2 linked regions of the Mesorhizobium onobrychidis genome follow. The protein of the gene in region 1 interacts with the protein of each later gene in a pairwise test. Links are inferred from orthologs where the notes say so. Each region holds a gene or a part of one and is shown in the gene's direction. Other genes may lie near its edges. The genes, in order: IHQ72_RS05425 and IHQ72_RS20465.

Region 1 (3,254 bases):
GACCGGATGTCCTTGCAGGCCCTCAGGCCGTCCAGCGTCAGCGGCACCTTGATGCAGACATTGTCGGCGATCCTGGCCAGGATCTTGGCCTCCGCCATCATGTCCTTGTATTCGGTGGCGACGACTTCGGCCGAGACCGGACCCTTGACGATCTCGCAGATCTCTCTGGTGACGTCGGCGATCTTGCCGCCGGATTTGAGGATCAGCGAGGGATTGGTGGTGACGCCGTCGAGCAGCCCCAAATCGTTCAGCTCACGGATTTCCTTGACATCGGCGGTGTCGACAAAAAATTTCATGACGGTCTCCTGAAGATTTTTTCATGTGCATGTCACACACATTTTGGGTCGGACTTTGATCTAGACGAAAGTCGGGGCAAGGTCACGCCTCATGATCGAAGATTCGCCCTTTGTCGCAGCCGCGCCAGTGCTGGTGCCGATGCCCGCCGAGCGGCCCTACACCTATGCCGTGCCCGCCGGCATGCGCGTGGTGCCGGGCTCGATCGTGCGCGTGCCGCTCGGTCCGCGCCAGGTTGCCGGCATCGTCTGGGACGGCGTTGTCGAAAAGGTCGATGCCAAGAAACTGCGCCCGATCGAGCAGGTCTTCGACTGCCCGCCAATCGACCGCGCTATGCGCCGCTTCGTCGACTGGATCGCGCAATACACGCTGTCGCCGCCCGGCATGGTGGCGCGCATGCTGCTGCGGGCGCCGGAGGCCTTCGACCCGGAACCGTGGATCGAAGGGCTGCAACGCACCTTCGCCAACCCCGACCGGATGACGGGCGCGAGGATGCGCGTGCTGGAAACAGCCGAAGGCGGGCTCGCCTGGACGCGGTCCGGGCTGGCGCATGCGGCCGGCGTCTCGTCGACCGTCATCGATGGGTTGAAGGCGCAAGGCGTGTTCGAGACCGTCATGATCCCGCCGCGACCGGTGGTCGCAGCACCCGATCCGAATTACGCCCAGCCTTCGCTGATGCCGGACCAGAGCGATGCGGCCGGGATGCTGCGCACCAATGTCGCGGCCGGCGTATTCGGCGTCACGCTGCTCGACGGGGTGACTGGATCAGGCAAGACGGAGGTCTATTTCGAGGCGGTGGCGGCGGCGCTCGACCGCGGCAGGCAGGTGCTGATCCTGCTGCCGGAGATCGCGCTGACCCACGCCTTCCTCGAGCGCTTCCAGGAACGGTTCGGCGCCAAGCCGGCGGAATGGCATTCGGATCTGCCGCCAAGGATGCGCGAGCGTGTCTGGCGGCAGCTAGCGGAAGGTGGCGTGCGCGTCGTTGCCGGCGCGCGTTCGGCGCTGTTCCTGCCGTTCAGGGAACTCGGGCTGATCGTCGTCGACGAGGAGCATGACCCCGCCTACAAACAGGAAGACCGCGTCTTCTACAATGCCCGCGACATGGCGGTGGTGCGTGGCCATATCGGCGGCTTTCCGGTGGTGCTCGCCTCGGCGACGCCGTCGGTCGAAAGCCGGGTCAATGCGAGCCAAGGCCGCTACAGCAGGGCGGTGCTTTCGGCGCGCTTTGCCGAGGCGGCGCTTCCCGACCTGAAGACGATCGACATGCGCCGCGCCCCGCCGGCGCGCGGCGGCTTTCTGTCGCCGGTGCTGCTTGGCCATATGCGGCAGACGCTGGAGAAACGCGAACAATGCTTGCTGTTCCTCAACCGACGCGGCTATGCGCCGCTGACGCTGTGCCGGGTCTGCGGCCATCGCTTCGGCTGCCCCGTCTGCTCGGCCTGGCTGGTCGAACATCGCTTTCGCGGCCAGCTCGTCTGCCACCATTGCGGACACAATGAGCGACGGCCCGAGGCCTGCCCGGAATGCGGCACGCTCGACCATCTGGTCGCCTGCGGGCCGGGCGTCGAGCGCATCGCCGAAGAGGTCGTCGCGCATTTCCCAGACGCCCGAACCATCGTGCTGTCGTCCGACCTGATGGGCGGCGTGCGGCGGCTGAGGCTGGAGCTTGAAGCCATCGCCAATGGCGAGGCCGACATCGTCATCGGCACGCAGCTCGTCGCCAAGGGCCACAATTTCCCAAACATGACCCTGGTTGGCGTGGTCGACGCCGATCTTGGCCTGGCCAATGGTGATCCGCGCGCTGCCGAGCGCACCTTCCAGCTGCTCAGCCAGGTGACCGGCCGTGCCGGCCGCACCGGCAAGAAGAGCCTTGGCCTGCTGCAGACCTTCCAGCCCGACCACCCGGTAATGCGGGCGATCGTCTCCAGCGACGCCGAGGCTTTTTACGAGCGCGAGATAGCCGAGCGCGAGCGGGCGGCGCTGCCGCCCTTCGGCCGGCTCGCTGGTGTTATCGTCAGTGCGGCGACGCGGGCGGAAGCGGAGGGGCATGCGCGGGGTTTGCGGCGCGCCGCACCTCCGGCCTCCGACCTGTTCGTGCTCGGCCCAGCCGAAGCGCCGCTGTCGCTGATCGGTGGCCGCCATCGCTTTCGCCTGCTGATCCAGGGCGAGCGGCGCGCCGACATGCAGGGGTTCATTCGCACCATGCTGGCCGAGGGACCGAAAATACGGGGCTCGGTGCGCGTGCAGGTCGATATCGACCCGCAGAGCTTTTTGTGAGGCCGACCGTGCAATTTGGACCGGAGCTGTGAAGAGATGAAAACCCTTGGCCTCATCGGCGGCATGAGTTGGGAATCAACGGCGATCTACTACCGCCTGCTCAACGAGATCGTGCGCGAGCGGCTGGGTGGACTGCATTCGGCGAAACTGCTGCTGTGGTCGTTCGACTTTGCCGAGATCGCCGAACGGCAGCACGTCGGCGACTGGCAGGGGGCGGCCGTTCTGCTGGTCGAGGCGGCGCGTAAGCTGGAAGCAGCCGGTGCGGAGGGGCTGCTGATCTGCACCAACACCATGCACAAGCTAGCCGATCAGGTGGAGGTAGCGGTGTCGATACCGCTTATCCACATTGCCGATTCAACGGCCGTTGTAGTCCAGCGCGCTGGCGTCAAGCGCCCGGCGCTGCTGGCGACGCGCTTCACCATGGAACAGGATTTCTACAAAGGCCGGCTCACCGACAAATACGGACTTCAACCGGTGGTGCCGGAGCAAGCCGGGCAGGACATGGTTCATCGCGTGATCTACGACGAACTCTGTCAAGGCATCGTCAGCACCGAATCAAAGGCGGCCTACATTGATGAAATCGCTCGCCTGCGGCGCGACGAAAACATCGATGGCATCATCATGGGCTGTACCGAGATCACCATGCTGATCGGCCAGCCGGACTTCGACATTCCGGTCTTCGA
Region 2 (3,231 bases), 3.0 Mb from region 1 along the record:
CGGCCCGGGGTGCCCGCCATCAGCAGGAACGAGGCCATCGAGGCGGCAAAGCCCATGCAGACGGTCGATACGGGACTGCGTATATACTGCATCGTGTCGTAGATGGCGAAACCGCTGGTCACCACGCCGCCCGGCGAGTTGATGTAGAGCGATATCTCCTTGTCGGGATTGTCGGATTCCAGCGACAGAAGTTGGGCACAGACCAGCGCCGACACATTGTCATCGATCGGACCGTTGATGAAGACGATGCGCTCGCGCAGCAGCCGCGAAAAAATGTCGAAGGCGCGTTCGCCGCGGCTCGACTGCTCGATCACCATCGGCACCAGGTTGGCAAAACCGCTCATCGCTTTTCTCCGTTGTGCCGCTCAGGCCGCGCGCAGGAAGAGGCGAGGCGAGTTTGCAGCTATGATCTGTCTGGGGCTGTGTGCGTTGAGCGAAAGCCGGCAACCAGCGCCTGCAACCGCAGGCGTAGCTACCCGCGCAAATCCATCGTGGACGATGCGCAGATGCGTGCCGCCCGACACGGTGCGGTCGAGCGTGAAGGTGACAATGCTATCCATTGGGTTGTCCAGCGGGCTGGTGAGCGGATCCGCTGCGTTGCCAGGCGCCAGTCGCTCCCGCCAGGAATAACGCAGCAGGCGTTCGGGCTCGGCGTCGAGAATTTCGCACTCGATCTGCGCATCAGCCTTAGCAAAGGCAAAGCGGACGCCGATCTCCGGCTTGATGTCGTTCGGCATCATCCAGGCTGCGAGCAGGTCCGGCACCGTCAGCGCCCGCCACACTTTTTCCGGTGGGTCTGGAAGCTCGCACTCGAACTCGATCGAATCTGCCGCCATGCCTGAATGCTGTTTTGCCGTCATTGATCCATATCCTTCAAAACCGCCTTGAGCCGTTCGATACGCTCGGGCCAGAACGCACGGTAGCGCTCGATCCAGCCGAGCAGAGGGTCAAGCCCTTGCGGATCGGCGCGATAATAAGCGTTGCGGCCGGCTCGCCGCTCGACCACAAGGCCGGCGCCGCGCAGCACTGCGAGATGCTGCGACACGGCCGGTTGCGACACGGTCATGCCGCTGCGCAGTTCCGACACGGTCATCTCGCCAGCGGCGAGCCGTTCGTAGACGGCGCGGCGCGTCGGGTCGGAAAGCGCTCGAAAAATCTCTGCTTCGATCATGGTGGAAGCATAAGTCGACACTTATTGGTTTGGCAAGCAGTCTTTTCGCGCCCATATGGAATGGAGCAGTGGACCCAATCGATTGCTGACATTCCTTGACAGTAGAGATTGATGAGCCTAGAACGAAAAGAGAACAAAAACCTTGTGGGAAAAGGCAGCCACGGCAGGCGGGGATTGTCCGCAGTCTATAAGGTGAGCGACAGAAATTTTGTTTCGGATGAGCGCGGAGAAGTATCATGGCGGGTAGCGTCAACAAGGTCATTCTGGTGGGCAATCTCGGGGCGGATCCGGAAATCCGCCGTTTGAATTCGGGTGAGCCGGTCGTCAATATCCGCGTCGCCACCTCGGAAAGCTGGCGCGACAAGACTTCCGGCGAGCGCAAGGAAAAGACCGAGTGGCACAATGTCGTCATCTTCAACGAGCAGCTCGCCAAGGTCGCCGAGCAGTATCTGAAGAAGGGCGCGAAGGTTTATGTCGAGGGCCAGTTGCAGACGCGCAAATGGCAGGACCAGACCGGCAATGACCGCTACACCACCGAAATCGTGCTGCAGAAATTCCGTGGCGAGCTGCAGATGCTCGACGCACGCGGGCAGGGCGAGGGCGGTCAGGTCGGTAGCTATACCGGTGGCGGCAGCAGCCGCGGTTCCGATTTCGGCCAGTCCGGCCCGGGCGAGAGTTTCAATCGCGGCGGCAGTGGCGGCAACAAGGGCGGCGGCGGTTCGTCGCGCGAACTGGACGACGAAATTCCGTTTTGATCGCTCGGAGCGAACGGCTCTGCGCGAGCTGACAACGCCAGCTATTTGAGGCCACGCATTGGCGTCCCGAAAGTCTATCTTGGATTTTCGGGACGTTGTGCGTTTGAGTAGTGTGCGGTGAAAGGACGTATCAGATGAAAGCACGGGTCAAATGGGTCGAGGAGCGCACCTTCGTCGGTGAGTCCGGCAGCGGTCACAAGGTAGTGCTGGGGACTGCGTTCGGACCGGAAGGCAAGACGCCGGGGCCGAGCCCGATGGAGCTGGTGCTGCTCGGCACTGGCGGCTGCTCGGCCTATGATGTGGTCCACATCCTCGAAAAGGGGCGCGAGGCGGTCGAAGACTGCGTGGTCGAACTCGACGCCGACCGAGCGGAGAAGGAGCCGCGGGTGTTCACCCGTATCCATATGCGTTTCATCGTCAAGGGCCGCGCGCTTTCGCGCGACAAGGTGAAACGGGCGATCGAGCTGTCGATCGAAAAATACTGCTCAGCCACGGCGATGTTGGCCAAGACCGCCACCGTCACGCATGATTTCGAGGTTGTCGATACAGCGGCGAAGTAACCGATTAATAAGGGCTGAATATTTAGACTTCGCGTGGCATCGTCATTGTGCAGTCTGGAGTTTATGTTTAATGTCGCTGACTAGTCTGGTGAAGTCTGTATTCGGACCTTCAGCGGAGAGAAAAAGTAAAAAATCGCTCTATCGACTGTTGGTCGCCGAAACAATTTTGCGGACGATATGGCATGGCCCGCAAGATGAAAAAGGGAATTACGTCGAAGCTAAGAGTACGGAAGTGAAGGAACTGTACCGCGCGGGACGTGTTTTCAGTCACAGCTTCATATCGGTTTACGAGCAAGCATCCGGATTGCTCTGGACGCTGGGAGTCGCCGAACCGGCGAGGCTGGTGAAGGGGCAATGGCACTCCGGATACGATGATCGTGGTTTTCCAGCATTCTTCAGGCTTCGTCATGATATTCGGCACAGCACCAACATCGCCGCAACCTATTCGGAATATTCGTTTCCGTCATTGAACTATGTCCTGCGAACCTATCTCGACCTCGTGTGGGAAAGCGAACATTGGCGTTCTCAGATAGAACCTATCATTGATGCCCTGGAGGCCAGAGTCGACCTTGAGCAGATACAGGCACTAGCTAATTCACCCAGCACCGCCCGGTCACTGCCTGTCGTCCTTGTGAAACAAGCACCAGCCATTGCACAGCTACTCGAGCGAATGGGGTATCTCGAACGCAAGCAAGGTTTTCCAGGTTGGACCGAAACCGCACGGCCGGCTCTTGGCGGCAATTGG

Evidence for each region.
Region 2: the proteins of IHQ72_RS05425 (region 1) and IHQ72_RS20465 interact in binary tests that used the Escherichia coli proteins (3 or more experiments, as listed by UniProt). The link is inferred for Mesorhizobium onobrychidis from one-to-one orthologs.

Annotation. Positions count from the first base shown.
Region 1 is NZ_CP062229.1:1,135,042-1,138,295, forward strand. Bases 41-2,979 are described here. They hold IHQ72_RS05425 (primosomal protein N'), read left to right. Parts: upstream 41-387; coding sequence 388-2,571; downstream 2,572-2,979. Other genes in these bases: fsa (fructose-6-phosphate aldolase), read right to left, coding at 41-296; IHQ72_RS05430 (aspartate/glutamate racemase family protein), read left to right, coding at 2,608-2,979. In the rest of the region: more of fsa, read right to left, coding at 1-40; more of IHQ72_RS05430, read left to right, coding at 2,980-3,254.
Region 2 is NZ_CP062229.1:4,127,513-4,130,743, forward strand. What follows is about bases 251-3,166. They hold IHQ72_RS20465 (single-stranded DNA-binding protein), read left to right. Parts: upstream 251-1,407; coding sequence 1,408-1,926; downstream 1,927-3,166. Other genes in these bases: IHQ72_RS20450 (ATP-dependent Clp protease proteolytic subunit), read right to left, coding at 251-344; IHQ72_RS20455 (SRPBCC family protein), read right to left, coding at 366-860; IHQ72_RS20460 (ArsR/SmtB family transcription factor), read right to left, coding at 857-1,171; IHQ72_RS20470 (OsmC family protein), read left to right, coding at 2,061-2,486; IHQ72_RS20475 (hypothetical protein), read left to right, coding at 2,557-3,166. In the rest of the region: more of IHQ72_RS20450, read right to left, coding at 1-250; more of IHQ72_RS20475, read left to right, coding at 3,167-3,231. UniProt on the Escherichia coli protein: Plays an important role in DNA replication, recombination and repair. Binds to ssDNA and to an array of partner proteins to recruit them to their sites of action during DNA metabolism. Acts as a sliding platform that migrates on DNA via reptation.